2 regions of the Bacterioplanoides sp. SCSIO 12839 genome follow, and region 1 is predicted to be linked to the other one. Evidence: riboswitches for the same ligand, from Rfam matches in the RefSeq annotation. Region 1 holds a riboswitch; the other holds the start of a gene.

Evidence for each region. Region 1 has a riboswitch for thiamine pyrophosphate ahead of KFF03_RS00315 (TonB-dependent receptor). Riboswitches for the same ligand answer to the same signal wherever they lie in the genome.
Region 2: linked by a shared signal. The riboswitch ahead of thiC (phosphomethylpyrimidine synthase ThiC) and the one ahead of KFF03_RS00315 (TonB-dependent receptor) in region 1 are both predicted to bind thiamine pyrophosphate.

The regions. Positions count from the first base shown of each region.
Region 1 covers NZ_CP073745.1:65,396-81,682, reverse strand. Annotated here, with positions in the region: gene KFF03_RS00380 (inorganic triphosphatase) at 1-256, opposite strand, end outside; gene argE (acetylornithine deacetylase) at 479-1,672, shown strand; gene argA (amino-acid N-acetyltransferase) at 1,749-3,083, shown strand; gene KFF03_RS00365 (spermidine synthase) at 3,080-3,868, shown strand; gene KFF03_RS00360 (bile acid:sodium symporter family protein) at 3,945-4,820, shown strand; gene KFF03_RS00355 (porin) at 4,950-6,116, shown strand; gene KFF03_RS00350 (phosphate ABC transporter substrate-binding protein) at 6,137-6,559, shown strand; gene KFF03_RS00345 (TonB family protein) at 6,571-8,121, shown strand; gene KFF03_RS00340 (hypothetical protein) at 8,163-8,369, opposite strand; gene KFF03_RS00335 (patatin-like phospholipase family protein) at 8,510-9,595, opposite strand; gene KFF03_RS00330 (phosphotransferase) at 9,666-10,592, opposite strand; gene pnuC (nicotinamide riboside transporter PnuC) at 10,543-11,154, opposite strand; gene KFF03_RS00320 (hypothetical protein) at 11,191-11,457, opposite strand; gene KFF03_RS00315 (TonB-dependent receptor) at 11,597-13,750, opposite strand; TPP riboswitch at 13,807-13,944, opposite strand; gene KFF03_RS00310 (S24 family peptidase) at 14,029-14,337, opposite strand; gene sodN (superoxide dismutase, Ni) at 14,346-14,846, opposite strand; gene KFF03_RS00300 (hypothetical protein) at 14,846-15,064, opposite strand; gene htpX (protease HtpX) at 15,313-16,209, shown strand.
Region 2 covers NZ_CP073745.1:2,517,840-2,534,126, forward strand. Annotated here, with positions in the region: gene KFF03_RS11560 (bifunctional hydroxymethylpyrimidine kinase/phosphomethylpyrimidine kinase) at 1-466, opposite strand, end outside; gene KFF03_RS11565 (thiazole synthase) at 539-1,345, opposite strand; gene thiS (sulfur carrier protein ThiS) at 1,348-1,575, opposite strand; gene KFF03_RS11575 (FAD-dependent oxidoreductase) at 1,576-2,742, opposite strand; gene thiC (phosphomethylpyrimidine synthase ThiC) at 2,751-4,670, opposite strand; TPP riboswitch at 4,845-4,954, opposite strand; gene KFF03_RS11585 (DUF2147 domain-containing protein) at 5,022-5,570, opposite strand; gene KFF03_RS11590 (DUF4397 domain-containing protein) at 5,834-7,204, shown strand; gene phnX (phosphonoacetaldehyde hydrolase) at 7,279-8,106, opposite strand; gene KFF03_RS11600 (HD domain-containing protein) at 8,099-8,692, opposite strand; gene phnW (2-aminoethylphosphonate--pyruvate transaminase) at 8,718-9,821, opposite strand; gene KFF03_RS11610 (hypothetical protein) at 10,320-10,862, shown strand; gene KFF03_RS11615 (hypothetical protein) at 10,922-11,791, shown strand; gene KFF03_RS11620 (tautomerase family protein) at 11,932-12,264, shown strand; gene KFF03_RS11625 (hypothetical protein) at 12,366-12,710, shown strand; gene KFF03_RS11630 (YceI family protein) at 12,782-13,354, opposite strand; gene KFF03_RS11635 (UTRA domain-containing protein) at 13,498-14,202, opposite strand; gene KFF03_RS11640 (DUF5690 family protein) at 14,278-15,648, opposite strand; gene KFF03_RS11645 (FAD-binding oxidoreductase) at 15,670-16,287, opposite strand, start outside.

The DNA.
Region 1 (16,287 bases):
CGCGGCGCTGATGTAGGCCGCCGTTGGAAGAACCCGCAGTTTTCAGCGTTTGCTCAAAATGATCTCCTTTCTGGCGAATACGTAGCGCGGCTTTGGCGCTGGCTAATGCCGCATCATCACTGTCGTAATAGTGATTTTGCAGCAACTTTTCACCGTCAGGCTCAGCGTACTGGTTAAGGAAATTCACCAGAGCATGGCTCGGGTCATTAAGATTCTGCGGGCTGAGCCGCAGTTTTAGTTCGATTTCTGTAGTCATGGCGGTATTGTTATAGGCGATAGCAAGATTCGCAAGAAAGTATTGTCGAGATTTTTAAGTAAGCCTGATATTCAGGTGGCAAGTTCGGCTCAGGAGATGTTTTTCAATAGCAGCGACAGGACGTCGCGGTAGCCCGGCAGGCACATGGATGTGCCTTCGGGGCGGCGGCTGAAAAATTTCCCCTGAGTTGAACTCGGTTTCAGAACATAAAGGAAATAAATCGTGGCAGCACAATTCCGTCTTCCCGGAACGGTTGAAAAATTCAGTACCCTGATTGGCCATAACAGCATCAGTTCGGTCTTGCCGGAGTACGATCAGAGCAATATGGCGGTGATTAATAGCTTAGCCACCTGGCTGGAAGATCTGGATTTTCGGGTACAAATCCTGCCGGTAGAAAACCAACCAGGCAAAGCCAATCTGGTGGCGACACTGGGCGAAGACAACGGCCAGGGCGGTGGCCTGGTATTAAGCGGCCATACCGATACCGTGCCTTGCAACCCAGAGAAGTGGCAATCTGACCCTTTCACCCTAACCGAGCGTGATAACCGCTTTTATGGGTTAGGCACCTGCGATATGAAAGGTTTTTTTGCGCTGGTGCTGGATGCCGTCGAACAATTCCGTGATGCCGAGTTTAAACAACCGCTGATTGTGCTGGCGACCGCGGATGAAGAAAGCTCGATGTCGGGCGCAAGAGCCTTAGCACAGCAGAACGCCCTGAAGATGGGAAAAGCGGCGGGCACCAAAAAACGCTACGCCGTAGTGGGCGAACCCACCAGCTTACGCCCGATTCGTATGCACAAAGGCATTATGATGGAGAATGTGCGCGTGACCGGTCGAGCTGGCCATTCCTCCAATCCGGCTTTGGGCATCAGCGCCATGGATGCCATGCACTCGGTAATGGGCGAACTGATGACTATCCGCAAAGACCTGGCCGCTAATTTTCAGAATGCTCACTTTGCCGTACAAAGCCCCACCATGAATTTGGGCTGTATTCATGGCGGCGATAACCCCAATCGTATTTGTGGCAACTGCGAACTGGCGTTTGATTTACGCGCGTTACCGGGTATGAGCAACGACGACTTACGCGAAGAAATTCGCACCCGCTTAACTCCGATCGCCCAAGCACACGAAGTGGAGTTAGAAGTCGAACCGCTATTCCCCGGTGTTAGTCCATTTGAAACAGCAGAGTCGAGCGCCATTGTGCAAGCCTGCGAACGCTTAACATCTGCAAAAAGTGAAGCCGTCGCCTTTGCCACCGAAGCGCCATTTTTACAGGAACTCGGGATTGAAACTCTGGTACTGGGGCCAGGTAATATTGATCAGGCTCATCAGGTAGACGAATACCTGGCGCACGATCAGATTGAGCCTTGCGTGAATTTAATTGCCCAGTTAATTAACGAGTTTTGTTTAAGCTAAGACCTTTGAATAATAAAGCGCCTTTAAATAATTCAGTGATAAACTGCCTATAACCGATATTATTGAAATCATTATCATGAACGACGAACACAACGAACCATCGACAACGCCATTAAATAACAGCGACTACGTTAAGTGGTTTCGCCATTCGTCGCCCTATATTAATGCGCACCGTGGAAAAACCTTCGTCATCATGTTTGAAGGCGATGCCATCGCCCACGAAAACTTCACCAATGTGATTCAGGATATCGCTCTGCTTAACAGCCTGGGTGTGCAACTGGTGTTGGTGCATGGTGCACGGCCACAAATTGATTCGGTTTTAAAAACTCTGTCGATTAAAAGCGATTTCCATCAGGGGTTTCGCATTACCGATGGCGCAGCGTTAAATGCAGTTAAAGCAGCGGTCGGTATGGTGAAAGCAGATATTGAATCGTTATTATCAGTCGGCGTTCCTGGCTCACCGATGCATGGCTCACGCATCCGTGTGGTGAGTGGTAATTTTGTGACCGCTAAACCCAAAGGTGTGATCGACGGCGTCGATTTTCAGCACACCGGCGAAGTGCGCCGGGTTGAACATCAGGCAATCCGCGAATTATTACAGCAGCATAATATTGTGCTGTTATCCTGCGCCGGTTATTCCCCCAGTGGTGAAATGTTTAACCTCGCGGTTGAAGATGTGGCGCAACAAGCAGCCATCAGTTTGCGCGCCGATAAATTATTAATTCTGGGTAACGACAGTGGCCTGATCAACGAACAAGGTCAGATTATTCAGCAATTAACCAGTACACAATTACAGCAATATTTGCCCGAGTTATCCGGTGAAGCACACAGCCATGCGGCGGCGGCGCTTAACGCGGTGAAGCAAGGTGTACCACGGGCGCAGTTATTAAGTTACGCCGAAGATGGCGCTTTGCTGCAGGAATTATTTACCCGCGAAGGCAATGGCACCCTGATCAGTCAGGAAGCCTACGATCAACTTCGGGCGGCTAATATCGACGACGTGGCGGGCATTCTGGGGTTATTAAAACCGTTGGAAGATCAGGGTGTATTAGTCCGTCGCTCACGGGAATTATTAGAAACCGAAATTCATCGTTTTTATGTTATCGAGCGCGATGGCTTAATCACCGCTTGTGCTGCACTTTACCCCTATTCCGATAAACAAGCTGAACTGGCGTGTGTTGCGGTGCACAGTGATTATCGTGGCAGCAATCGAGGCCAGCGTTTATTGGAACAGATTGAACAGCAGGCACGTCAGCGTCATTACCAGCAATTGTTTGTGCTCACCACCCGCACCGCACACTGGTTTGTTGAGCAAGGTTTTGTTGCCGGTGAAGTCAGCGCACTGCCGCAGGAAAAACAACAGGCGTATAACCTGCAACGCAACTCTAAAGTTTTCTTTAAATCCTTGTGAGCAAGCAGAATTTATTAAGTGCCAATCCGTTATTGGGCCAGGAGATTCATCGTCGTTTTGATGAGTTTGGCCCAATTCAGGTATTTGACGACGGTAATAAACGCTACCTGAGTTTTGGCACCACGGATGAACAAAGCTGCCAACTGAAAAGCCAGCCTTTTCAGTTACAGCACGATTATCTGCGTTGTATGCTGGCGGTATTAAGCCAATACCCACAACCACTAGCCATCACCTCTGCAACGGTACTGGGATTAGGTGGCGGTTCACTGAGCGCCGCACTTTGGCAACAACTTCCACAAGCTCATATTCATGCTATTGAATTACGTGCCGCCGTCGCTCAGATTGCGTATCAGTTTTTTCAGTTACCACGCGATAAACGTTTAACCGTACATACAAACGATGCGGTTGATTTTGTCTCGACTCAGGTTAAACAACAACATAAGACCCAGTTATTATTTTCTGATTTATACCTAGCGGATGGTTTAAACCAGGTGCAACAGCAAACGGATTTTTTAGAAAAATGCGGAGAGTATTTAACTCCGGATGGCTGGCTGGTGCTGAATTTATGGAAAGAACATCGAAGTGACGCCCAGTTACTCAGCACCATCAAAAAGTTATTCGCAACCGTGCTACAAACCACCACCCATGATGGTAACTGGGTTATCTGGGCTTCCCGACAAAAACCGGCGGACAAAAAACAAGCGCGGATAAACTGCAAAGTATTACAGCCGGAGTTTGGTTTTAACCCCTGGGGATTTTGCAAAATGTTTTATCGCTTCTTCTAGTGCCTCGCTTGCTGACCTCTCACCGCTGAGGTAACGTGGCGGGCTTGTTCCTGTTCATCTGACATAAGAGGCAATCATGTACGACGTTTTGATTAAAATCGGACTTCCTATCGCCATTATCCTGATCATGGCTGGCGTCGGCATGAGCTTAACAACCGCAGACTTTCGCCGTGTTGCTCAGCAACCCAAAGGGTTTTTGGTAGGTGCATTTGCTCAACTGGTGCTGCTACCACTGGTCGCCATTATTATTATCGCCGCCTTTGGTCTCAGCGGTGAGCTGGCGATTGGTTTGTTTATTTTGTCATTATGCCCAGGAGGAGCCACCTCAAATTTATATTCATACCTTGCCAAAGGCGATGTTGGTTTATCCATTTCATTAACGGCCGTCATTGGTTTGATAACGCCGTTCACGATTCCCTTACTAGCCGCATGGGCAATTTCTTATTATTCCGACAGCCAACATTTATTAGAACTACCCATCATTAAAACCTGGATCCAACTGATGGTACTGACGGTAATTCCGGTTGCGATTGGTATGTTTATTCGCTCCCGCTGGACTCCATTTGCGATCAAAGCAGAACCTTATATCAGTAAGTTTTCCGTGCTCACTCTGGCTGCCGTGACGTTAAGCATCGTGATTAATATTGGCGCTAAAGTCGTCGATTATGCCATTGCATCTGGCCCGGCCACCCTGGCACTGAACCTGATGACGATGGTGTTAGGTTATGCTTTGGGTAAGTGGCTTCTTCATAATGAAGCACAAGCACGAACCATCTGCTTAGAAGTTGGCCTGCAAAACGGAACATTGGCGATCCTGATTACCACCACACTACTCAGCAGTGCTGAAATGGCCATTGCACCAACCATTTATAGTTTGCTGATGTTTGCGACGGCAGCGCTCTTTACCTACGTAGTACTAAAGAATGAAAAAACAAAACAAACTGTCAATTAAATGCCGAAAGTACAGCTAGAAATGATTAACCATGCCTCATTTCGGCTTAAATTGTTACTTTTCTGGCAGTTTCGATACGACAAAAGAACCATTTAAGATACACTCGCATTTCTGTTTTTGGAGGTAGAAATGCGAATCATTAAAGAAAGGCGCCATCTCTTAGCCGTTGCGATAACAACGCTTGTTACAGCAGACGCACTGGCATCGGACGACAACGATTTCAGCGTTTATGGGTTTGTGAACCTGGGCGTGAATTATATGGATCATGACTACGTCACCTACTCATCTTACGAAAGTGGTGATCCAACCTTTTTTGAACAAGATACCAACATGGGCTTGCAGATCAGCAAACCATTAACTGAACGAACACAAGCGACCGTTCAGGCCATGGCCCGTGCTGAAAATGATTATGCCGTCGAAACAACATTGGCATTTCTGTCTCACTCACTAAGCGACAGTACCGAGCTTCGGGCCGGGCGTTTACGTGTACCATTCTTTTATTATTCAGAATTCCTAGACGTCGGTTACGCCTACAATTGGGTAAGCCCGCCAACGGACGTTTATGCCATCCCCTTTGATGATTACGATGGTATCGATATCACTCATCGTTTTGCAATTGGCAACAACGACGCCCAAGTACAAATCAATAGCGGCCGCCGTCATAAAGACCTTAATCTTTTTGGTGAAAGCTACGAAGCGGAACTGGATAAAATTCAGGGAATGTCCTTCACACTCTACAGTGGTGACTTCACTCATCGTGCCGGTTATCAACAAACCAGCCTGAATATTGAGCTGAATACAGAAGGGGATTTGCGTCGTATTGACCTGGCACAACTTGCCGCCCGCGCGGTTGGTACCAGCAATGGGATCTCTGAAGATGTGATTGATGATTTTAATTTTGAAGACAAGCTCACACGCTATTTTAACTTAGCCAGTACCTACGATAACGGTGACTATAGCTTTGTTGTTGAAGGCACCTACCTCGATTATGAATCCGGGCTATTAATCGATAACTTTGCCTGGTTAGCCAGTGCAGCAAAGCGTTTTGGTGATTTAACACTGCATGCAACTTACTCCACATCACGTGACCGTGTCGATGGCGGTGAAAAAGGTGAACTTCAGAAATTACTGAACCTCCAGGGCGAAGACGACAGCGTCACTCTCGGTATGCGTTATGACCTGGATGCTGCAACGGCATTAAAATTCGAGATGACACACCACGATGAAGAAACCAACCGAGGCCAACCTGGCCGTTCCGCTAATTTGTACCGCTTAGCGTTACAGCTGGTGTTTTAAACAGGCTTGGAGTAGTAACGATGAAATTTATTAACACTTTATGCCTGCTTTGCCTGCTCAGTTTCAGTAGTGCAGCAGAAATCGTGGTGATTGTTGGCGTCAATAATTCCAATACCTATACAGGCTTGGAACAAGATGAAATTAAGCGTATTTTCCTAGGAAAAACATCGCAGTTTCCGGATGGCACAACCGCGGTTGCCTATTCACTACCGAAAGGTAACAAAACACGAGCAGAATTTGCTAAACGCTACTTGGGAAAAACCGAATCTCAACTGAATAGCTATTGGTCACGACGTATTTTTGCTGGTAAACAAAAACCACCAAAAGCAACGGACAACCCACAAGAGATGAAACAAAAAGTAGCAGCAAACGAAAAAGCTATTGGTTACATCGATAGTAAGGATCTCGATTCAACGGTTGTTGTGATTCACCGCTTTAAGTAATGGAATGACACATGCTTCGCTATCTGTTTTCTTTCTTTTTATTGACCAGCTTGCTGACCCATACAGAGAATCAGGCGCAGGCAGCGAATCTTGTATTGAACGGAAGTGCTAACTACACACACCTCACTCGCGACTATTACTCAGCCGCCCTTTATCTGGAACAACACGAGCAATCGATTACGGCGATTAAAAGCAGCCAGTCAGATAAAAGTATGCGGCTGATTGTCATTAACCGCTGGACCCCAAGAAAATGGAAATCTCACTGGCAGGGGAATATTTCCATCAATAATGACACCTTGCCGAGCAATCGCCAGCAAAGTGAAGCGCTAATGGCATTCATCAATCTGCCACAGAATAATCTGGAGCCCGGCGATGATATTCGTATTCAGACGTCTGCAAGCAGCACGCAGGTTTACCTCAATGACGAGTTAGCTATCAGCGCACCGGGGCAAACACTGTTTTTGTATTTACTGAATACCTGGGTCGGTAAATTTCCTCCTTCCAGGGAATTTCGTGACCAGATTCTGGGAATCAAACTTAATCCAGAAACCCGTGAGCAGATTGAAAACCACTCAATTCCTACAGCCCGACTTGGCTTATTGACAAGCTGGAAGGCTGAACAGCAATTACAACGGCGTAACAAGCAACAAGCGAGACTTAAACAAGAACAGATTAAGCAGCAAAGAGAAGCAGAAGAGCGCAGACAAAGGCGTCTTGAAGAACAACGCAAACTTGAAGAACAGCAGGCAAGAATTGCTGAGCAACAGCGTTTAGACAAGCTTGCTGCTGCAGAACATGCCAGGAAAATAAAGCACAAGAAGCAAGCGGAACAAAGGCAATCACAGAGATTGCAGGAGAAAAAAAATAATCAGCAAGCCGAGCTAAAACGCCAACAAGATAACGACGAGCAACGTTTTTATAAGGAACATTATCACTGGCAATTGCAACGCGCATTAAATAATGAAATCCGCTACCCACCGTGGGCCCGGCAATTTAATCAAGAAGGTGATATTCAGATATTATTGACCGTTAATCAGGCTGGAGAAGTGGTTGAACAGCAGCTGATTACAACGGAGCAACCTGAGTTATTATTTGAGGAATTTCAGCGGGCATTGGGAGTTATTACAAGCCAGGTTAAGCCCCATGAAGACCTGAAGGGTAGCCCTTGGAAACTCAAGTTGAGTCACTTGTTTTCTTTGACGAGTGAAAATTCGGTACCAGCCCCTGAACCAGAGCAACCCGAAAGCCTCAAAAACAAAGCTGAAAAAATTGAGTCAACCGCTCAACAGATCAGCTATCAACAACGAGTCAAAGAGCAAATAACTCAATCTTTGGTGTACCCTAAAGCAGCACAAATACTGAAAAAAGAAGGTGAGATTATTGTTGAAATTGAACTGGGTGCTGATGGTAGTATTCTTGCCATTACTGATACACAATTGACACGCCATCGGGAGTTAAATCGGGCATTCAAAAAAGCCATTCAGGACTCCGAACCGTTTGATCCGGTTCCGGGAGAAAAACCGATCCGAATTATTATGAGCTATCAATTCCGTTTGAAGTGAGTGTTACAGGCCAGAGCAGCCTGTAACGACAACATAGAGCATCAGTCTTTAGTCGCTGACTCATAGCCTTTTTTTAGTTTTTCAGCACAACGCTCACGTGCCATTTCTTCGGTCATGGTACGCTGATATTCTTTCATGCAAGTTTCATAAACCGGGCTGGCATGTTCTTTAGTCACTGACACGACTTTGTCCTGATGGGCACATGCAGCTAAAGATACTGCGGCAGCAATAACGAATAATTTTTTCATGATCTTATCTCCTGAAGACACTTTCTGTGAAAGTACACCAGTATATTGACCTGGCGGAAATAAGATATTCAATATCCGCAAAGTTAACCGGATTTTACAACTTTTGTGTTTACCATGGCAGAGGCTGCCTCAATTCACTCCTACCACGGCAGTGGCTCCGCCACTGAGTCCCAGTGGTTATTCTGATCCAGTTCAGCCAAGGCATCGCCTAATGCTTCACATTGTTGCGCCACTTGATCCCAGCGGCTACGGCGCTGCGGATATTCAAAATCATAAAAGTCCTGTAAATCAGGTACGTGCCCACCGGGTAAGGTAGCGGCAAATTCCCAACTTGGGGCAATGATAATGGTGCGCTTGTAATGTTCACGCGACGCAGTACGCCAGCGCAGTTTTTTATCAAACCAGCCCCCTTTAGGCGCTTGCGCAAAATAATGCGGATACAACACAAAACCATCATCGGGGAAGATTGGCAGGTCGAACTGGTAATCACTCACTCCACCATCACGATAGGTACCTTTAGGTGCTCCTGGAATATGACGAACCCCAGAAATCGCCAGTGGAATAGCCCCCGTTGCCAGCAATGCTTGCTTCAGATTCTGTTCGGTTAACGTGACCTGAGCAGCAGGCAAATGTGGAAAGTGTGTAATCGGCGGTTTATTTGGGTGATGCATCAGCGTGCGTTCAATAAAAGGGCGCATCGCTGGCCGAGCAATCAGGTTAGCGACTAAGGCAGCCCCCATTCCCAATGCCTGAATTGGCTTTTGCTCACTGGCTCCCAGGCCACGACAGCGGGTAATGATAGTGTGATAACGCACTACCGGATTGTGAATAATCTCTGCGGCACCCTGCTCGCCCAACAATTGCTCCATTATATAAACACACCCGTCTGCGACTTCTTGTGCGCTGGGTTTGTCAGAATAATTCTGCGCCATATACGCTTCTTGCAAACGGGCGTGGGCTGCCAAAGGATTTTGTTGCGCATAACACGCCATGCGCCAGGCACCGGCGGAGGTGCCTAACACATGCAAAGGCTGTTGACGGTCAGCAAACCATTCGCTCAACAAATACCGATCAATCGCCGCCAGTGATAACCATTTGGGGCCACCGGATGCACCCAACATCATGGTGATATCACTGGCACACAGACCCTTCTCACGAATGTGTTGCAGGGCTTCGCTGCCAGCAAAAATTTTCAGTGGAAAAGAGCGAACGGAAGGAGTAGCCAAAATCATATCCTCGTATCAGATAAGCGCAGTGTAAAAAATTAACGCCAAAAAGACAGAGGGAAATGTGTCGTTACTCAGGACAATCGACTATTTGAATCAAGGTTGATTCCAGCGTCTTTATATCCCAGATCTGTTGTGCACCGTACCAGAGAGCAGCCAATGCGGATATTTGCTGTTTCGCCAATTGCCAGTGACGCAGATTCCACGTTTCATTTGAATAATACTGTTGCAACATTTTATGTTGCTGCTGTTCATTTAACTGACCATCAATACTGACGGTAGCCAAATCCCATAACGGGTGACCAAGCCCAGCATATTCCCAGTCAATTAATCGCAATCCTTGCGATGCCATAATCCAGTTGTTTAACGTGGCATCCATATGACACAAACACTGTGTTTGGTCCGGCGCTTCTGCCAGTATCAAAAGCAGCTTATTTAAGACTCCATCCAATGCATCCGATACATCTCTTAATTGACGAATAATTTCAATATATTGCTGCGCTTTATCGACCAAGGAAATAGTCGGCAGTGGATGAGCAGGTTGGATTTGATGCAATGTTTTTAGCACAGTCACAATTTGATTGAGATGTGTGTCATTGGGGTGTATATCATTGATGATGAGTTCATTCTTGAGAACTTCAGTCGATAACGACTTACCCTGAATATATTCACGAATCCAGTATCGCGGAGTATTTGTATGCCGGTAAATCACCGGATTCACTAATCCAGCTTCAGCAGCCATCTGATGAATGCGATATTCAGCATTGCGATCAATATCCAACTCGGCACTGTTTTTTGCATCAAACCGAATCACATAACGTTCAGCATCAAGATGAAGAAGGTAATTCTGATTGGTCATACCACCAGATATTTTCTCCAACTGACTATCGTTTGGTCGGCAGGAGGTAATTTGCCACAGCGGCCAGTCGTCTAAAATTTTAAGTGGATCAATTGAGTTGCTGCTCATAGTCTTTTTTCCACTTAAACCAGCCGACAACAGCAAGTCCTAAATAAATCGCCATTTGCAGAGCAATCAGATACAGCTCTGCCTGCCAATACAGGAAGATTGCGCAACTATTAAATAGCTGCCAATACAGCCAGTTCTCTAATACTTTTCGGGTCACCATCCAGGTGGTAATCACAGCTCCCCAGGTGGTAAAGGAATCGAGAAACGGAACCGCGGCCTCCGTATTGGCTGCGAGCAATGATCCTGAGATCAGTGTCAGGCCAACAATGGTAACCGCGGCAATCAGATGCTGTGGTAAGCGCCATCGCTGGATGGGTAAATCCTGCGTGGCTTCAGAATTACCATGCCGCCAGGCCCACCAGCCATAAATAGCAATTAATAAATAATAAACATTCAGTGCTGACTCCATCACCAGGCTGGCATCCCAGAATAACCAGGCCAAAATGCCGGTATTGATAAACCCCGCATACCAACACAGTGGGTTTTGTCTGATAGCCAATAACAGGTAAGCAATGCCAAAAGCAAACGCAATGACTTCCCATACACTGGTTGCCTGCGCGGCACTGATAATTGCGCTGAGTGTTTCGTTCATAATAATGTCCGTTTAGCCGTGTGACCTAACTCTGTCTTAGCCGTGCGGCTTCAGGGCTGGATCTAAATTGGTGCCGATAAATTTACAGACAAAAATCGCTTTTCCGAACTGTTCAAAAGAGCGTTTTATTTCGACATTAAGTGTGTTCATCACCAGATCATAATCCCCAAACACTTGAGTACTCATGGTGTTACACACAACCGACAGGTCTTCGATTGACTGCAAACGCTCAATAAAATCTTTAATGGCGGGAATATAGTCGTCGGCTAATGGGTATTTGCTGATTTCGACAGAGAGCTGCATGGTTTTTCCCTCATAATAAAAGGAAGTAAAGCCTGAGGTATTGTTACCGCAACCGTCTGCCGCAGGGATGCGGCAGCCGAGCCTACAGGGATGTATTTACGGCGTGTTGCGGAGTAATACATCAGGCTTTATTTCTGGTTCAAAACGAGTATTTACCTTCGATACCAACTAAACGAGGCTCTCCCAGTTGAACATACCGATCATCTGCATATCCATTTCGAGGATCGTTACCAAAGCCACCAAAACCGCGCACTTCTTGATCCTGATCTGTCAGGTTACGACCATATAAAGAAGCTTCAAATGGGCCTTGTGCAAACACCAGTCTTGCATGCCATAACACATAGGATGTTGATTTTTCATCATGGCTATCCGAGAAATAAAACTCGTCTTTTGCCTCATTTTCAACAACCACTGAGAACTGATCTGTTAATCGATAATTAACAGCTGCAGCCAGAGAGTATTCCGGTGCGTGAGCCTGAGCGCGACCATCTTTGTTGAATTCACCATCATCGGTTTCAAAACTATAATCGACAAACTCGGTTTCCAGGTAACCGGCACTTAATTGAGCCGCCAGTTTATCAGTTGCCTGCCAGTTAGCTTCTAGCTCCAGACCGTAATTTTTACCTTCAGCCGCATTGGCAAGGTAATCCTGGAAAGTGATTGAATTATCATCGTTTTGAACGGCATAAGAGCTTTTAACCTGTTGATCCTTACGCTGAATATAAAAAGTTGCAACCCGGGTTTGTAGCTTGTCGTCTAACAATGATGATTTAAGACCCAACTCCACTGTATTGTTGTATTCAGTATCAAATGTTCGGTTAGATTCTGAAATATCCGGGTCAGTGTTAACACCACCAGCTTTATAGCCTCTTGCTAAAGAGCCATATACCAGGTTGGCCGAATCAAGCAAATATTCCAGCGTAGCCTTACCGCCCCACAATGTTTCCGTTTCATCCGATTCAATTGCATTGGTATCATCAAAGTCGTTGTTCCACTGCTCTGCTCGTAAGCCATAAATCAGGTTTAAACGATCATTTAATTGAGTATTTAACTCGCCGTAAAGCGATAATGAACTGACCACCAGATCACTGCGGTATTGGCCATCAGCAAAGGTGTAATTGCGTTTCAGTGATTCGTCCCGGTTAAAGTAATAAATACCGGCAACCCAGTCGGTGGTGTCAGCAAAAATACGTCCGTTTTCGCCCGACAACAGACGCAGGTCCAGACTATCACGCTGGTAGTCACGCAGATATTGGTCAAATGAGCTATAACCATCGAAGTCAGCTAAACATGGACCTTGAGTTGTGTCACAAGGGTCTGCCTGGTATTCCGGCTCATCTGGCAAAAAGGTGTACTGCCCAAAAGCCCAGTCTTCATCGTAGCTGTATTCAACATCCGCTTTAGTCGTGGCAATGGATGTTTCAAATGAAACAGCATCAGACAATTTAGAATTTAATTCCAATGCAAACGAGTGGCTTTCCTGAGCATCAATACCTGGGTTATCCGAATAAGTAATTCGGTTGTTATCCAGAGAAAAGGCATCATAGCCGTTATCAATATCGGTATAAAAATAGGTGAAGTTAAGGTCAGTTTTATCCGACAACTGTGCCGCTAATTTTCCGCGCAACACCACCTCGTCAATATTGTTGGTGTTATCTTTATCCAGAAAATCATTTTCCATATAACCGTCAGTTTTGAAGCTGGAAACTGCCAGACGTCCCTGCACGTTATCGGTTAGCCCACCGGAGATAGCGCCACTTTGTCCGTGTGTACCATAGTTACCGGCTTTGGCGGCAACAAACCCTTCTGTTTCTTTGGTGGGCGCTTTGGATTGAATATTAATCATGCCCGCCAGAGCGTTAGCACCAAAGCGGGTGCCTTGTGGGCCGCGTAAAATTTCCACCTGCTCAATATCCAGCAAGGTTGCTGCGCCACCCAGACCGGTCATATCGATGCCATCAATCATTAAACCCACCGACGGGTTTACCGGATCAATAAACTGGCTACGCTCACCAATACCACGGATCTGAAAATAACGGCCACGGGAACTGCCCGATGAAAAATTCACATTGGGCGCAAAGCTTAAAATCTGCTCCAGATGCTCAGCACTGCGCTGTTCAATTTGTGTATCAGTGACGACCGTAACGGCTTCGGGAATACTTTGCACATCAGTCTGACGAAAATCTGCGCTCACGGTTACCGTATCAAGATCAACCGTTTCAGCTTGAGCTGATAGTGACATTGCCAGCGCCAAAGGTGATAAAAGAAAAGCAGGCTTTAAAAAATAATTCATCAGGTCTTCCTGTTGATTAAAACGAAAGACCCGGTCATAGAGCGTAAAGAAAACGTGGCCGTTAAGCTCCCCATTCCTACGCCGGTATTAACCGGATCAGGTTCAAGGGGTTCGCGATTTACCGTGGGTAAATATTCACGTCTCAGGCCATTACAGTTCAGGTCATCAGACCCTGGCCACCCCCTGGGAACAATTCATATCATACTGTTATTGTCGGCAAGGCAGAAAGCGTAATATTACTTACCGGCGGTTGATCGGTGCATGAGAGCAGCCAATCGTCAGATTCGGGCAGAAGATTGATTGGGTGCTTTAATATGCCAGCGCACTTTGCCCAGAATACAGTTTTGAGAGAGCCAGCCCATCGCCGCACTGTTAGTGCTCATTGGGTTATCACCCTGCAACCAAAACTCGTAATCGGTACTGATCGCTGCGATACGCTTAATGATGACACCGAGCACTGGGTGTTTCACCACCACAACATCGCCGATCTGATAACGACGCATAAAATTGCGGCGACAAATAACAAAGTCGCCATCAAGATAAGAAGGGGACATGCTTTGCCCCCTGACTTTATGAACCCTCAGCATCAGGCGAATTAGCCCAGCTTCGGATAAACCACCTGTTCTTCTGGTGGATACGGGCAAGTTGCAGTAAAGGTATCCACACCTTTGGTTGCCCAGAAGCTGGCAGCAAACTCGTTCACCAGAGTCAGTAGCTTTTCAGCTGGCTCACGAGTGATGTGCTGTTTACACGCCGAACCGGCCAGCATGATGCTGTGCACCAGTTCATTGGTGTTCGGGTATTTTTCAAATTGAGGCTGCTTAAAGTAGTCACCCCAAATGGTGCGTACTTCGTCTTTTACTTTGGCTGCGTGAATTTCTTTTTCACGTACCAGACGAGACAGCTGTGCCTGATCGGCAACCGTCAGTTCGTCTTTGGCGGCGATTTCCTGAATCAGATCAACAAAACGAATAACACTCAATGCTGCGACCTGAGCGATCTGAGGATCGTAAATTTTGCATGGAATATCACAGTGTGCATCGGCACGCTCAAAGCCCATCAGGGTATCCAGCATAGAAAAAACGGTATGCAACATTATTCCTGATCTCCATGTTGTTCTTGTTTGGCGGTTTTGTTTTTCTTCACAGCAAAAAAAACAGTGGCAACACCAGCAAAAGCAATAGCGCCGTAAAACAGGGCATGCATTAACGGGCTTTCCCAGCTGCTGTGGTCATGGCCGACATGAGCCGATGCAACAGAAGTGGTCAGTAACAGCACGGTAGCTGAAAGCATTTGCTTAGCAAATTGAAGCATAGGGATCCCTCTGGTTTGAATATCTGATTGAATATCGTAGCGCTACTAGACTATTGCAAACGATTATCAATTACAACCAAGAAAAAGGTCTACCGGGGAGAGATCGCTCCTTGCTGGATTTGCCAATCTCCAGGCATGACCCTTCCTGACAGATTCACTCGGGTTATCCCTTGAAAATGTCACAAAAAACGCCATCTTTGTGCATATAACAACCGTATAAATTTCAACCTTGATGAGGGACTTCGCAGATGATGCGTATCTTATTATTTCTGGGTACCAACCTGGCCATTATGCTGGTGCTGGGTGTCGTACTGAGTGTTCTTGGTGTAGGTAACTACATGCAGGCCGGTGGCGGTATTAACCTGACATCGCTGCTGATCTTCTGTGGTGTGTTCGGCATGGGCGGCTCACTGATCTCCTTGATGCTGTCAAAATGGATGGCGAAAAAGTCCATGGGTGTGCAAATCATCGATCAACCACAAAATGCAGGCGAACAGTGGATTGTGTCCACGGTGAAAGAACTGGCCGATAAAGCGGGTATTGGCATGCCGGAAGTCGGTATTTTCCACTCCGATGCCCCCAACGCATTTGCCACCGGAGCGAGCAAAAATAACGCACTGGTTGCTGTTTCCACCGGCTTATTACAACGCATGGATAAAGAACAAGTAAAAGCCGTGCTAGGCCACGAGATTGGTCATATTGCCAATGGCGATATGGTCACACTGGCTCTGATGCAGGGTGTACTGAATACTTTTGTGATGTTCTTTGCCCGTATTATTGTATCGGTGATTGATTCCTTTACCCGCGATGAAAATGGCGAAGGTGGCCTGGGCTTCCTGGCACGTATGGGCATCACGATTGTCATGGATATGTTACTGGGTATTCTGGCATCCATGATGGTGGCGTGGTTCAGCCGTCGTCGTGAATATCGTGCTGACCAAGCCGGTGCTGAGCTGGTAAGCCCGGCAGCGATGGCTGGTGCCCTGGCTGCGTTGAAACAAACCTACGACCAGCCAAGCGACTTACAAGGTGAACTGGTCGCCTTTGGTATTCGTGGTGAAGGGGGAGGCCTGTCTGCTCTGATGGCCAGCCATCCACCACTGGATGACCGTATCAATGCGCTGAAACAGCGTTACGGTAACTGATCTTCAGGTTCTGAGAAGCCCTTGCCAGCATCACTGGCAGGGGCTTTTTTGTGCCTGTCATTTATAGCAGACTGCCGC
Region 2 (16,287 bases), 1.5 Mb from region 1:
GCTCTCCGGTTTCTAAACCACCTTGTGAAGCGGATAACACCGGGTCCCAGACAACCCAACCCTGAGGGCATTCGGTTTTATACGCCGCTAATTTTTCAATTAACCAGGTAATAAAGATTTCATTTTTGGGAAACCAGCCAATTTTAATGGCTTGTGGCCAGCCGTCTTTTTTTAACGATTGCCACTGCGATTCGAAAAACTCGACAGAAATGGTTTCAACCGCATCCACACCAAAACTGCTTTGTGCGGTTAACGCTGAAACCAGTGTTCCACATTCGACATTTAACGCATGCGCCATTTTTAAATCGGCTTGCAGGCCAGCACCAGAGCAGGAATCAGATGCACTGATTGCCCAGATTTTTTTACGGTTGGTTTCTTTCATAATCAATTCGATTAAAGCGTTAAATAAATACAGTGTTGTTTTTGAGAGCAGCGACAGGATGTCGCGTCCGCGCGGCAGGGCCATGGATGGCCCTTCGGCGCGGCGGCAAAAAATAACACTGTGTTTATTTTTCGCTGCATAATTCTAAAAAAATTATTAATTCTGATGCCAAAATGGCATACCGAGTGTGGGGGTTGAAGCACTGGCGGCCTGACGCTCCTGCATCATGCCTGCTGAATAAGCCATTCGCCCAGCATTCACAGCCTCATAAAACGCCCGTGCCATTAATACCGGGTCATGCGCTTTAGCAACCGCAGTATTTAACAACACCGCATCAAACCCTAACTCCATGGCATCCATCGCCTGAGAAGGTTTGCCCAAGCCTGCATCAATGATGAGTACCGCATCGGATAAACGCTCACGCAAGGTGGTGAGTTGATGACGATTTAATAAACCTTTACCCGTACCAATGGGGGCGCCCCAGGGCATCACCGCCGGACAACCCACGGCAAGTAATTCTTTGCACAGCACTAAATCATCGGTGCAATAAGGCAGCACCTTAAAACCTTGCTGAATCAGGGTTTCAGCGGCTTTCACCAATTGAGTGGTGTGCGGCTGAAGCGTGTAGTCATCACCGATGACTTCTAATTTAATCCAATCGGTTTTGAATAATTCACGCGCCATATTGGATAATAAAACCGCTTCATCGGCGGTATGACAACCGGCGGTATTAGGCAGAATTTTACAGCCACTTTGCTCGACAAATTCCTGCACGTATTGCCAGTGGCCATTATCCGCAACCTGCTGCGCGGTCTGTCGCCGCAACGACAAGGTAACAAACCCTGGCTTTCCGGCTTGAAGGCTATCGCGCATGACTTCTGGCGATGGATACATGGAAGTACCCAACCAAAGGCGGCCATTAATTTCCTCGCCAGCGATGTTTATTGTATTTTCAGTCGTCATATTTAACCGCCAGTGATTGCACCCAAAATATCCAGCTGATCATCCGCTTTTAATTCCGTTTGAGCGAATAAAGAAGCTGAAACTATCGACTGATTGAGTGCTACAACAATATTACCTTTTGGCTCTCCGTCATCGCTAAAATAACCCAGCTGAATCAATAATTGTTGCAGGGTTTTAATATTGCTGAATGACTGTGTAGCCCCATTAATTGCCAATGTTAACTCTGCCATTTATGCCATCTCCTCAACAGCGACATCAGCCTCAGCATTGAGCAGGCCTTTTAATCCAAGAGACAGCTGATATTCGCGAGTCAGCTGCTGTTCAAACTGCTGCAAAAATGCCGGAGCCAATAAATAGCCATGACGGAATAAACCATTTAATCGATACAGCTTCGCTGCAGTGCGAACCACTTTCGGTTTATGATCCGGAAATGCCGGGCGTAAATTCACATCCGTTTCGATAATACGAGCTTCCGCCAACGCCGGGCTTAAACAATACAAGGCACTTAACATTTCTAATTGCGAGCGCACACTGACCGGCGATTTATCTTCCGATTCAATCTCGGTAGCACCCAGAATATAACGAAATGCTCCCTGCTCGGTTTGCCCTTTCGGCACCAGGTATAAGTGATAACGTGGGTGTAATAAACGCACCGGGCGCGTGATATTTACCTCAGGTGTTTCGATCCAACACACCTCGCCACGAACGCCTCGTAACGTTTGTGCATCACCTGCCAGCGCTGTTTTGGAACCGACGCCACGACAATCAAACACCAATGTATCGTCAGAGAAAGCCTGCAATTCCGCATCCGACACATCGGTATTAAAACGAAATTGCACCCCCAGTTGTTGCGCCTGCTGGTGCAATAAAGGCAACAAGGAACGGTTATCCAGATGCATTTCCTGAGGCAAGAAAAAGCCGTGCTGAAATTCCGGGTTAATTCCGGGTTCTAGTTGCTGAATTTGCTGGCGACTAACAGCTGTTGCAGTTTTATCTCCCAACAAATCAAACGAAGCCATTTCCTGTTCAAACTGACGTAACTCAGACTGATCTGCCTGATGAGCCACCACCAGTGAACCATCCTGTCCAAACGCAATGCTTTCTCCACTATCCTGACCCAGTTGGGCCAATAAAGCTGGCCATAGGCTTAGGCTTTGCTTGCCCAGCTCAAACATGTCAGCGTCACAAACATTGCGTTCAGCGTAGGGGGCTACCATGGCCGCCGCCGTATTCGCAGCACTTTGTAATTGATCCGGTGCCGATTTTTCCAGCACCGTAATATCAGCAGCCCTTTCAGGCTGCTGACGTGCCAGACGCCAGGCTAATAAGCTGCCCAACAATCCGGCACCCACAATCACAACAGGAGCCACAACTGATTGAGGTTTTGTGTGTGTCATACAGCCTCTTAATTTTCAGCAATATGATAAAGCTCACTGCCCTGTTCGCGGAATTGTTCTGACATTTCTTTCATGCCGTCGACCGCTTCCTGCGCTAATTTCTCTTGTGCTTCATCGGCCCAGTTCGGATTGTCTGAGGAGGCATCGCGTACTTCCTGAGAAATTTTCATCGAACAGAATTTTGGCCCACACATCGAGCAGAAGTGCGCTACTTTATGGCCGTCTTTTGGCAGGGTTTCATCGTGATACGCACGCGCGGTATCCGGGTCAATTGCCAGATTAAACTGGTCAACCCAACGGAATTCGAAACGTGCTTTCGACATCGCATCATCATGCAATTGTGCCGCCGGATGACCTTTCGCTAAATCGGCTGCGTGAGCCGCAATTTTGTAGGTAATTAACCCTTGTTTTACGTCGTCTTTATTGGGCAGACCCAGGTGCTCTTTTGGCGTGACGTAACACAACATGGCGCAACCATACCAACCAATTAATGCCGCACCGATACCCGAGGTGAAGTGGTCGTAACCCGGTGCAATATCCGTCGTCAGTGGCCCTAAGGTGTAGAACGGCGCTTCATGGCAGTGCTTCAACTGCTCTTCCATGTTCTCTTTAATCATGTGCATTGGCACGTGACCCGGGCCTTCAATAAAGGTTTGTACGTCATGTTCCCAAGCGATTTTAGTCAGTTCACCCAATGTACGCAGCTCAGCAAATTGCGCTTCATCGTTGGCATCCGCCACCGAACCTGGACGTAAGCCATCACCCAGTGAGAAACACACGTCGTAGGCTTTCATGATTTCGCAAATTTCCTCGAAATGCGTGTAGAGGAAACTTTCTTTATGATGCGCTAAGCACCACTTAGCCATGATCGAACCACCACGAGAAACAATACCGGTTACTCGGTTAGCGGTTAATGGCACATGCTGCAAACGCACGCCCGCATGAATGGTGAAATAATCCACGCCCTGCTCGGCTTGCTCAATTAAAGTGTCACGGAATAATTCCCAGGTCAGGTCTTCGGCGATGCCACCACATTTTTCCAGTGCCTGATACAGAGGCACAGTACCAATTGGCACAGGTGAGTTACGAATAATCCATTCACGGGTTTCGTGGATGTTTTTACCGGTGGATAAATCCATCACGGTATCGCCACCCCAACGGGTTGACCAAACCATTTTCTCCACTTCTTCTTCGATGGAAGACGTCACCGCTGAATTACCAATATTGGCATTCACTTTGGTGCGGAAATTACGGCCAATAATCATTGGCTCGGTTTCCGGGTGGTTAATATTATTCGGAATAACCGCACGACCACGTGCGACTTCATCACGAACAAATTCCGGCGTGATCATTTTCGGAATATTAGCGCCAAAGTTCTGACCGGGATGCTGTGTTTCCAGTGCTTTTTCAATTTCTTCTTCAGCCAGTGCCAGGTTCTCACGAATGGCAACGTATTCCATTTCCGGGGTGATAATACCCTGACGTGCATAATGCAGCTGGGTTACATTTTTACCGGCTTTGGCGCGTTTAGGTTTACGTTTTAATTCAAAACGTAAGTCTTCCAATGCAATATTCATCTCGCGGATTTTGGCGTAATCCGAGCTGAAACCATCCAGCGTTTCAGTATCGTCACGCTCATTAATCCAGGCTTCACGCATCGGTTTTAAACCTTTACGCACATCAATCGCCACATCCGGATCAGTGTAAGGGCCCGAGGTATCGTAAACCCGAACCGGCGGATTGTATTCGGTTTTGCCATCGGCCAGCTGGGTCGGGGTTAATTCGATTTCACGCAATCCCACGCGAATATCATCACGGCTACCGGTAACGTATAACTTGCTGGAAGCAGGGAAAGGCTGGGTAGACAGTTCATCGACTTTGATGGCGTCTTTTAATGCGCCATTTGTTAAAGAATCTTTATTTGCCATGCTGAGTCTCGTTTATTCAGGCCATCTCTGGGAGATGTGCTAATCACAGAAAACAATCAGTCAGGCAGCGGGAAGGAAGAAAAAGGAACAAGTTGTCGTTTCAATAAGGTCAGAACAACCATGTGATAACGACAGCAAGTCTTGATGACATCAACAGCTTCAGAAAAATAAACTGCAAACGGCTTTTCTGTTTCCTACGCTGGCTCTAACCAGATCAGGTTCAACGGGATCCGCTTATGCGATCTCAGCTCCTCATTGCAGATGGAGCACCCCGACAGAATCACCACGATAATAAGGCGGCTTGCAAACTTATACAAGCCGCGACTTATGTAAAAGAGATAGCCTTAGGTATTACAGGTTTTCACCCTGATCTGCGACAGCATCAGCCGCCAGCACTTCTTCAACCTCGGTGCCTTCAACCTGTGTGCCTTCAACCTGAGCTTCTGGCTCTGCGGTTACAGCAGGTGCTTCATAGCGCTGCCACTCCTGACTGCGACCGATCCAGGATACGCCAACGTAACCACGCACTTCGATGGTTTGGCCATCTTCGGCAACTTTCAGTTTGGACTTATAGATGGAGCCGGTTTTTGGGTCCAGAATGCGACCACTTTCCCATTCGCCTTCGGCTTCCTTTTCCAGTCCCCACATGAACGTCAGGCCTTCAATCGGCTTATTGTGAAACTCATCCGGGCATTCTTCACAGCTTTTGCCCTTATCGTCTTCGCGCAGTAACTCAACAATCGTGCCCTGCAATTCGCCATTTTCAGCAATTTTAATTTCAACAACCGATGCTTTAGAGCCATCTTCATCGTCGATGGTTACCCAGCGGCCTTCCGCTGTATCTGCCTGTGCAGCCAATGAAAACAAACCAGCAATGGCCGTAGTGAGAAGTTTTTTCATGTGAACCTCAAGGAAAAAGTGTTTTTTATTATATTAGGGCCTGATTGGCCTGACCACTTTAAATCCCCGCCGGCTAATTGCAAGTTCAGCGTGTTCTTTTTAGCCGCTTATCCCCTCATTACGACCGTTCATAGCAGAAATCGATTTTTTTCTACCGAGACAGGAACTTTTTTCGCCCCACTAATTCCTATGCATCACCTGTACAACATGTATAAGAAAAATATTCCCGCATGGCAGGTATTTCTTAATTAAAGGAGGTTTTTATGAAAATTCAGCAACTTGCCCGAGAAGCGACCCGCTTAGCGATGCTGGTTCCGGTGATGTCTTTGACATTGGTTGGCTGTGGCAGCGATGACGATGATGACGATCCGGCTTACGTGCGTGTATTGCATGCATCACCGGATGCTCCGGCAGTCGACGTGCTGGTGAATGGCAGCGCCGCCCTGACCGGCGTCAGCTACCAGCAAGGTTCTGGCTATCTGCGTCTTGAAGAAGGCAATAACACCGTTGCCCTGCGGGTTAGCGGCACTGAGACCATTGCCCTTGAGCAAACACTGACACTGTCGGCCAATGGTTATTATTCAGTGATTGCACAAAATGACGTTGCCAACATTGAATTCGAAGTACTGGACGACACCATACGTCGTGGCAACGACAGCAATGATGTGACCGTTGTGCATGCCTCTCCAGATGCCGGTTCGGTTGATGTATACGTAACGGCCAATGGCGCCGATCTGGGTGACGCCACTTTGCCAGGTGTGCCGTTTGATGCCAATGCGACACTGCCTAACATCGCCGATAGTGACTATCAGGTTCGTATCACCGGCGCTGGCAGCTCTGAGGTGGTATACAACTCTGGCAGTCTGACGGTAAACACCGATGTCACAGCCGTTGCCGTTAACAGCAACAAAGGTGCGTCACCGGTATCCTTACTGATCTGGGCTGAAGCAGAGTCACCGGTGACCCCGGTACTGGATAACACAGCCGAGGTTCGTATTGTCCACGCGGTTGATTCGGTCAGTGTCGATGTCTTTGCCGGTGGTGCGGAACTGTTGGGTGATTTTAATTACCTCGACACCACCGTGACCCAAGCCAATCCAAGTGGTTATGTGAAGGTCGCTGCTGGTGCATTACCCGTTGCCATTGCCCCGGCAAACCAGGGTATTGAAAATGCACTGGCTAACCTGAGTGGCACACTGACACTGGAGCGTGGTGAATCTTATACCGTGATTGCCGCCGGTGACCTGGCCGCAGTAGCTGATGCCGAATTGATTACTCTGGTAGATAAACGCGAAAACACATCAACCGAAAACGGGGACGTACGCCTGGTACATGCCTCATCGGCTGATGCAGCCGATCCGGTTGATATCTTTGTTTACGCCCAGGGCAGCACTCAACCGGCAACACCAACCTTTGCCGATGTTGTACTTGGACAGGCCAGACCAGACAAGACCGGGGGCTACACCGCGTTGCCAGCAGGCACTTACACTGTGGATATTGCGGCCGATGGCACCACTGCGGCAGCCGTACCGGGTACCAATGCAGTGCCGGTTGCTGCCGGTGCTATCAACACTGCCATTGCGGTAGGTAATGGTTCTGGTCTGTCTGCGATCTTACTCAATGATAAGCGCTGATTGTTAACCAGCCGTGTATAAAAAAACCGCCTTCTTTTCAGAGGGCGGTTTTTTATTGGTAGCAAGCAATAAAATTATGGCTTATCACCTGCTGCCAGGCGGGCAGAAATTTCATCAATCACAGCGGGTAAGTCAGCCACACTATCAATCACATAATGTGCACCCGCATCGTACAAACGTTGTTCCGCTTCGATACGACGCTGCTGCTGCTCGTCTTCTGACAGTGCTTGCCAATCAGCCAGTTCCAGGCCCACTTCATTGCCACTGATGCTCACGCCCACCGTCCACATACCGGCACGCAAACCTTCTTCAATTCCCGGAATGGTATCGTCAACCTTCACACAACCCTGTACATGGTCAGCACGCAGTTCCATGGCCACCGTTAACGCCATATCGGCGTATGGACGACCGCGCACCACTTGTGTGGCACACACACAAGAAGCGGGTTCGTACCCCTGCTCTTTCGCCGCCGCAACCGCAGGCTCCATCATGCCCGGGCCATAACCGGTATTACTGCCAATTTTAATTCCTTGCGAAACCAGTTCATCGTAAGCGGACTTCCAACCTGGAATTAACTGGCTGCGGTCACTGACAATGCGCGTTTGAATAGGTTGAAAATCCTGATACAAACGATCAATTTCAGCTTCTGTTGGTGCACTGCCTTTGACATCCAACCAAGCCTGCGCAATGCGTGGGTTGGCCAGCATACGACAAATATGTACGCGTTTTTCGGTACCCATCGGTTCACGTGCTTCATCCTGAGAGACTTCAATGCCTTCGGCTTTAAACAATTCCATAAAGGCATAAACCGGTGCCAGAGAACCAAAATCAATGGTGGTTCCGGCCCAATCCAGAATTACGGCCTCAACCGGGCCAGCAAAATAACGGTGTGACTTAAGCATGTTGCAGTCTCTCCTTCACAACACGGGTGTGTTGAATTAAACGTTCGTGATAATGAGATAAATCGGGTACAGCAAGATCGGTTTTTTTGCCGCACTCATCGTATTTGCGGATGCGTAATGCATCACTGAACCAGGGCGAGCTTTCAAACGCCCGGCAAGTGCTGTCGTCCATTTCGCCACCCTGCAGCATGAGGCTGTCAATGGAGGCCTGCGACAGCGTGTCGCGGTAACGTTTATCGGTAGAAAATAAATAACGTTTGGCAGCAACATGCAGGCGAATTGGTTTAATGACTTCGTCATCAAAATATTCCGCCAGAAATTGCGCGCCAATTTTTTCGTGATAACCGTTTTCTCCGGTTTCTTCCGGATGTTTACCGCTTTCTTCCCAGGTCAGGAGATGGCCGATATCGTGTAATAACGCAGCGATTACCAGATAATCGGGTGCATTATCTTGTTCCGCATACCAGGCACACTGCAGCGCATGCTGCAACTGAGACACCTCCTCTCCCAGTGCCATGTGCCCAAAGGTCAAAAACGGATTCAGTACTTCATCCACTTTTTTGCGTGCTAATGTGCGTAAACGCATCACACTTTCCTTTGTTTCAGATCAGTTATTGCCAGAAGATATTGGCTTCAATAGCGCTGATCAGTGTTTCCATATCCACCGGATACACTTCACCGATATGACCAATGCGGAAGCATGGGGTATCGGTTACCTTGCCGGGATAAATCACAAAACCGGCTTCTTTTAAGCGGTCGTATAATTGTTTGAAATCAAAACGGTCGGATTGCGGGTACTTAAACGTGGTAATAAATGGCGATTGTTTTTCATCTTCCACCACACATTCAAAGCCCAGCTTTTTCATGCCTGCAACCAGTGTCTGATGGTTATTGCTGTAACGTTCGGCACGCTTACCAATACCACCTTCCTGATCCAGTTCTTTCATTGCTTGCTGAAAGGCACGCACAACGTGTGTGGGCGACGTAAAACGCCATTTTCCGTTACCGCTTTCCATCGCCTGCCACTGATCATAAAGATCCAGGCTTAATGAACGTGCATTGCCCTGGCATTGCTCTAGCACCGAGGTTTTTACGATCACAAATCCCATACCTGGCACACCCTGAATGCACTTATTGGCGCTGCTGATTAAACAATCGATATTCAGGCCTGCCACATCGATGTCGATACCGCCAAACGAACTCATGGCATCCACAATCAGCGTTTTACCCGCCGCTTTTACTACCTCAGCGTAATGCTCAACCGGGTTCAGAATGCCGGAAGTGGTTTCGCAATGAACCGTAGCCACGTGTGTAATAGCCGAGTCTTCAGCCAGCTTAGTACGCAACGCTTCAGCGCTTACCCACTCGCTTTCAGAGGCCGTTAACGTGGCGGTTTCGATATTGAGGTATTCGGCAATCTGAGCAATACGCTGGCCGTAAGCGCCATTGATTAATACCAATAACTTGCCATTTTCTTTGGGCAGCAAAGTACCAATCGCACTCTCCACCGCAAACGTACCACTGCCCTGCATCAACACACTGGTGTACTGATCGGCTGCGCAATGTGCCAGCTCAACCAACTGTTGGCGAATTGGCTGCACCACCCCCAGATTGTAATCATCATCCCAGGTGCACCAGTCGCGCAGCATGGTCTCTTTAACGGAATCACTGGTGCTCAGTGGGCCCGGTGTTAACAGCAAGTATGGGTTGCTCATGGTTCAATCTCTTTAAGTATGACAACCAGTCCTGACGCCTGAGGCTTAGCCTTGGTCTAGACCAGATTAACTAGACGCAAATATAAGCGAGGCCGTAGTGAACGGCAATGACGGTTCGATGAAGTTTTTGTTACATCAGGGCAGAAATTTCTGACAGCCAACTTTATGGATGCATAACCAGCACAATCGGCAGGCCGGACATATTCAGGTCTGCTCCAACATAACAAATAGTCACTTTTTCCTATTTGCACTGGCCTGTGGTGAAAGTCTGTAGCAGAATAAAAATCTTGTTATATCAATGGTAACCCTCGACAATCCCAAGGGCCTCATGATCAGCTGGTTCTAGGGATAATGCACGCTTATACGGATGAGAAGATCAGTCTCATGGAAGTTTTTATTGAAAATTCAATCGGCTATAGGAATTTTCTAAGTTCGTGCGATCTGTGAAAATGCGTATACTCACAATTAAGATGTTATAGCTAAATAAGAAAGGAAGTCATGCGATATATATTCGGTTTATTTTTGATCGTGTTTTTTAAAAATGTCTTTGCAGTACCACTGTATGTGGAACATAGCATCAAAAATCTCAGTTCAAACGATGATAAAATTAAAAGGAAAGCAGCGTTTAGTCTTTCTAGTTATTTTACTGACAATGGCTCAGGATCGTCAGATCCAAAAATAATTGATGATAATATAAACTTATTTTATCTGGCACTCAAAGATCCAATAACAGCCGGATCCATCACGGACATATTTGGTGCCAGATACATTAACCTAGGAAATGGCAACTATTACCTATACTTAGATAAAGCGAAGCCAGAAATAAAGGATAGAGCATTACCAATTATCTTAAAGAATTTAAACTCTAAAAGTAGGTGGTTGGCAGAAAAATCTGCAGGTGCGCTAATTAATGTATGGCATTGTCAGTATGAGAAAGTAATTAGAACGCGTGCAAACAATGGCAGACAGGCTGGGGAAAGTAAGTTTGCCTTTAAATATGTGTTAAAAACTTTAGATAAAACGTGTACATCAAAACCATAACAAGCCAATGCTCACGACGAGTACGTAATTAAAACGTTATGCGAAAGAGCTAATTACTAATGCATAGCTTTCCAGATATCATTGGTGCCAAATTAGATAGCCTCCATGAAGCCAGTAAGAATAAAATGACAGAAAAAATGGAAAAATTGTCGCTCAGAACACTTGGAGCAGCAGGAATCATGATTTTCCTGCCACTATTCTTGTTTACGTTCACTGATCCATACCTTGTGGAACGAGCAGGCCAGTCGTTCATCAGCTGGAAATTAAAAGAAGGGGTTAACGAGAAAATAGATTCTTTTAATTTACCTGAACCTACAAAATTAGAATCACTTTTCGGAACAAAAGTAAAAGAGCTTAGAAGCCAAACCGAAAAAGAGCTTGAAAAGGTTAAAAGGCGATTAAAAGCAGATGCTCCCGGCATATTAGCGGAACAAATTTCAAGACTCCGAAACCTTGACTGTGACTGTCGAAATAAGTGGGAAAAATCAATCAGGTCATCGATGGAATCAAAACTTCTATCTCTTGAAGTAGCTAAGTCTGCATTAATAAACTTCAGTCATATCAAATACATGGAAATTGTTCACAAGTTAACCAGAGACGTTCGTATTTTCCTGGGAACCAATGCGGCTGTATTTTTACTTTTATTGCTCGCTTCTTTTGTTCAGCCCAGAGCAATGAAGCATCTTTTTCTGCCCAGCTTCCTACTGCTAACCTCTACAGTGATTTGCTCTTACTTCTATATATTCGAACAAAACTGGTTATACACCATAATCTATAACGACTATACCGGTATCGCCTACATCGGATACCTCAGTATCGTCTTCGCAATTCTCTGTGACATTCTGTTTAATAGAGCGAGGGTTACCACAGAAGTGATCAATGGATGTTTACAAGCAATCGGACATGCTGCGAACCTGACTCCTTGCTGAATACCCGAACTTACCCCCTCCCTGAATATTTAGATAACAAAACGCTCAACACATCAATAGTCAGGAAAGCACAAAAACAAGGCACAACCATGATCATCATCTACGGCATTTAAGAACAGCTGAATCCGATTAAGGCCCACATGTCAGACGTCATTCATCAATGTATGATGGATGTACTGGGCATGCCAGAAGGCAAACGCGCTCACCGCTTTGTGCCGCTCAACAAAGATGACTATTACTACCCTGAAGACCGAACCGACCAATACACCGTATTGGAAATCAATATGATGGAAGGCCGGGAAGTTAATACAAAAAAAGCGCTGATTAGTGCGTTATTTAAGCAGTTTGAAGAGCAACTGAGCATCTCCCCTATTGATCTGGAAATCACCATCAAAGAGCAACCGGCTCACTGCTGGGGCTTCCGGGGCATCACCGGCGATGAGGCTAAATTAAATTACAAGGTCGATGTCTGATACCCGGGTTTCCAAACAAGTTGAGCCAGTTTTACTTAAGCGAAACCCTCACCTTACTGCTATTATCATGGTGTAAAATCAACCATCAAAGCGATACCTGAATGACTCCTCTGCAACTGGCAAAACACTACTTTGACCTTTCAAACGACAGTAATTTTGATGAAATTACTCCGATGTTCACCGACAGTTCTACCTTTTACTCTGGCAAACATGACCTGTTTCTGGGAGTTACAGAAATTATGTCGATGCAACGTGCGCATCACGGCTCTTATCAAGCGTTACACTGGCATATCACTCAGGTTGCCGAGATTAAACCAGGCATCATTCGGTTTGATTTTGACTTTAAGGGTAAAACTAACGCAGGGGATGAGGTTGAGTATTCAGGAATTGAGCATATCGTGATTCATCAGGGGAAAATTCAACACATCCAGATTCGGTTGGTATAAAACCGGGTCAGACTGACATAAAAAAGGGAGCAATCGCTCCCTTTTTTATGGATAACCGAAGTAAACACTAACTATTTTTTCAACACCAGAGAGATGTTAACCGGTACGGTGTCAGAAATGTCGATACCACCCACAGTTGCGGCTAACTGAGTCAGGTTCTCTGCCGGAATACCAAATGCACTGGCGCTGATAATCACCGGGCGAGCACTTGAAACCGCAACAATATCACCCGATTTCACCACATTCAGGTTCATATCCACCGTTTGGGTATTACCCATAATGGTTAATGCGACGGGTAATGTGATCTGTTTAACCACTGAATCGGCTTTTAACAAATCGGCCGGAATGTTGGATTTAACGTCGATAGTGGGAAAGGCTGCTGAGTTAAAAAACAGCTGGTTTAGGCGATCATCACGAATAGAAACGCCCGTACTGATCTTATTCAGTGGCACACTGGCGCTAAGCTCACCGGATTCACTGACTTGACCTGAAACCTGGCTGACAGACGCCGGTTCAACAACGTATTGTTTCTTAATGGTCGCAAAGTTAACCGTCGATACCGCTTCATCAATCGTATAACCGCCCTGTGCGTATGATTGATAGGATGCCGCTAACAGCAGCATGGCGCCTATGGCTTTTTTCATTGTTATTTCCTCTTCAGCAATCAATATTGGCTGGCCATTGTGGGTGATCATCAGGCCAGGCTCTAATCAGGATTATTGATAGTACTGATCGCTGAAAGCTATCAGGCAGGGCTAAATTACGACAAAACCACTAATCAATCATTTCAGCTGATGCAAAAAGCGCGCAATTCAATCGCGCTGTGCACCCAGAATTCCTGGTCATATTCTACCGGTACCCTGTCACCTTCGTAACGAATCCGCTCTACCCCAAGACACGGGGCACCATTAATGTGAGACAAGGATTCAGCAACCTGATCATAAACAGCCGATACGCGAATGCGGTTATCTTCGTAAGTAATCGCTACGTTATAGTCGTCTTGCATCAGCGTCGTTAATGAGGCTTCCAGGTCCTTTTTTTCAATGCCCGGGAAACGAGCCGCAGACAAATAAATAATTTCGTATAACACCGGGCGGTCGTCCAGGCTACGCAGCCGCACCAGCTCAACCAGCTTCTCATTATCCTTAACCTGCAGAACCTCTCGGGCTTTCGCTGGCCCTTTGATACACCGCTTACTAACCAGCTCAGTGTTGGGTTCTTTGTTTTGCTGCTCGGCCAACATATAAAAATTAACCCGCGATGATGGGTCATATTCCAGTCGTGATGGCGTGACAAACCAGCCCCGGCGGTTTGAACGATAAATAAGTCCTTCCGATTCCAGCTTTGATAACGCATCCCGAACCGTAATCCGGGTGCTGTTAAATTGTTCGACCAGTTCGCGCTCAGATGGCAGGCGGTCATTGATGCCCAACTTACCTGAGCGTATCTGACTGGATAAATGGTCTCGTATTTCTAAGCTGGCTGATTGCATGGTTTGTTTTCCAAACGCCCTGGCATTATTCATCTTGGGTGGATTCTACTCTGCTCTATGATTTGAAAGAAGGCGCTATGATTTAAAAGAAGGGGTCAGTGACGCGGTGGCATCGTCATTTCCGCCCTGCTGAGGCTCCGCTGAAGCAGTATTTCCTCGTTTGGCATCAATAAAAAAGCGCCAGCGAAAATACACCCAGGCAATAAACGTCAGGCTGCCGCCAACAGTGGCTGTGACGTAAATAGCGTTAATAAAAAAGGTTAGCCAGCTGAGATCCGGTGAATAGAAGTTCTTCACCAACATCAGACCGACGCTACCGACATAGCCCGCACTGTCTGCCAGGTAAATTAGGAAACCGGCATTTGCCACACCACCAGCAATCGCGACAAAGCGATCAAATAAAAAGCAGTTAAACGGTATGTAAGATAAATACAATCCGCTACCTAATAAAACCATCCAGACTTTGCTATCTAATCCTGCGTATTGATAGGCCCAGGTCGATCCACCGAGAATGACACAGCCCAAAATAATGGCAATATGGTTTGCGGTAAACGCTTTGAAGTTATCACGAATAAACATCAACAGCGCCAATGCAACCAGCACCATGCCCGCAATACGCACGCCGGCATAAGTAAAAATTTCGGGCGTGTTGCCATAGCCCAAGGCCATCCAGATTTCCGACGAAAAATTATCACGGAAGTCGCGTAATGCGGTGAATAATAAAAAGGCCAGAATCAGTGACAATAACCCAAACCAGTATTTTGAAAATAAGTTCCAGCGGTCGGCTGCGGTCATTGGCTGGCGTTTCTGACGTGCCGCTTCATCCGCAGCATTTGGCTCAGGTAATAACGATAATGCGTAAACCGAGATAAACAGTAACGGCGTGAAAATCAGGCCGGTCAGAACCGGCATCCAGAATTCGGGCACATCCAGATAAACAATCAGTGATTTTCCCACCGAGCGCACCATACCTGAGGCCACGACAAACGAAGCACTTAAGCCAGCGCCCAGCAGTTCACTGGTACGCCGCCCTTCCAGATAACTGAACACCAGTCCCCAGATCATCCCCAGAGGAAGCCCGTTTAAGAACATCGCCAGAGGTTTCCACTGCAATGGCAATACCGCAAATAATAATAAAGCCAGTTCAGCAAACATAATCAGTGCCAGAATCGCGATGGCACGGCGGTTATGCAGCATCGACGACACGACTTTAATGCCAATAAACTTAGAGCACAGGTAACCAATCACCTGAGATAAAATCAGCATGACTTTGAAATCAATGCCAAACCAGTCGCTGTATTCATAGTGTCCGACCACAAACGGTTTACGGAAGGCATACATTGAAAAGTAGGTTAAAAAGGCGGCACTGATGGCAAATACCACAAACCAGAAAGTGGGTGCTCGTTCTAACCAGTGATGAATTTTTGATTGAATTTTCTGATGCATAACATTTTACCCTTAAGGCACTTAACCTGTTTTTTTCTGGCTACGTGCCAGGGCACATTGCTGTTGAAACTCGTCACTGAAAACATCCGGCGCCGCTGCCCCCTGGCCAAAACGACCCAGACCATAAGGAGCGATATCCAGCCGCTCAGTTGATGTATCATCGAGGATGCTGGCAGCCATGGCTTTGCCGATTCCGCCACTCCAGGCGATACCCGCTCCCGAGCATCCGGCAACCACATTGAGGTTTTTCCAGCCCTGAGGTTTGCCTAACAAAGGCTTACCATCCGGGGTATAACTGGACACTCCGGCGATGTAATGACTCAACTGTGCCTGCTCTAACAAAGGACAACGCTCGATTAATGCCTGCCAGTTTTCTTCCAGTGCAGCCCAGCCTTGTGGGTCTTCTGGAAAACCCAGTGCATGAATATCATCAGGCAGCTGCTCAGCATTGGTGTAACACCCCAGACTGTCTCTGACACCAAACAACAAAGCGCCATTTTCACTGCGGAAATAAAAACCGTTTGCCTGATCAATCAGCATGGGCATATCACGCGTAATCTGATCCTGGGGGTTGGTAATCCAGTAATGACTTCTTACCGTCGCCATGGGTAACGAAACCCCATATTGCCTGGCGAACGA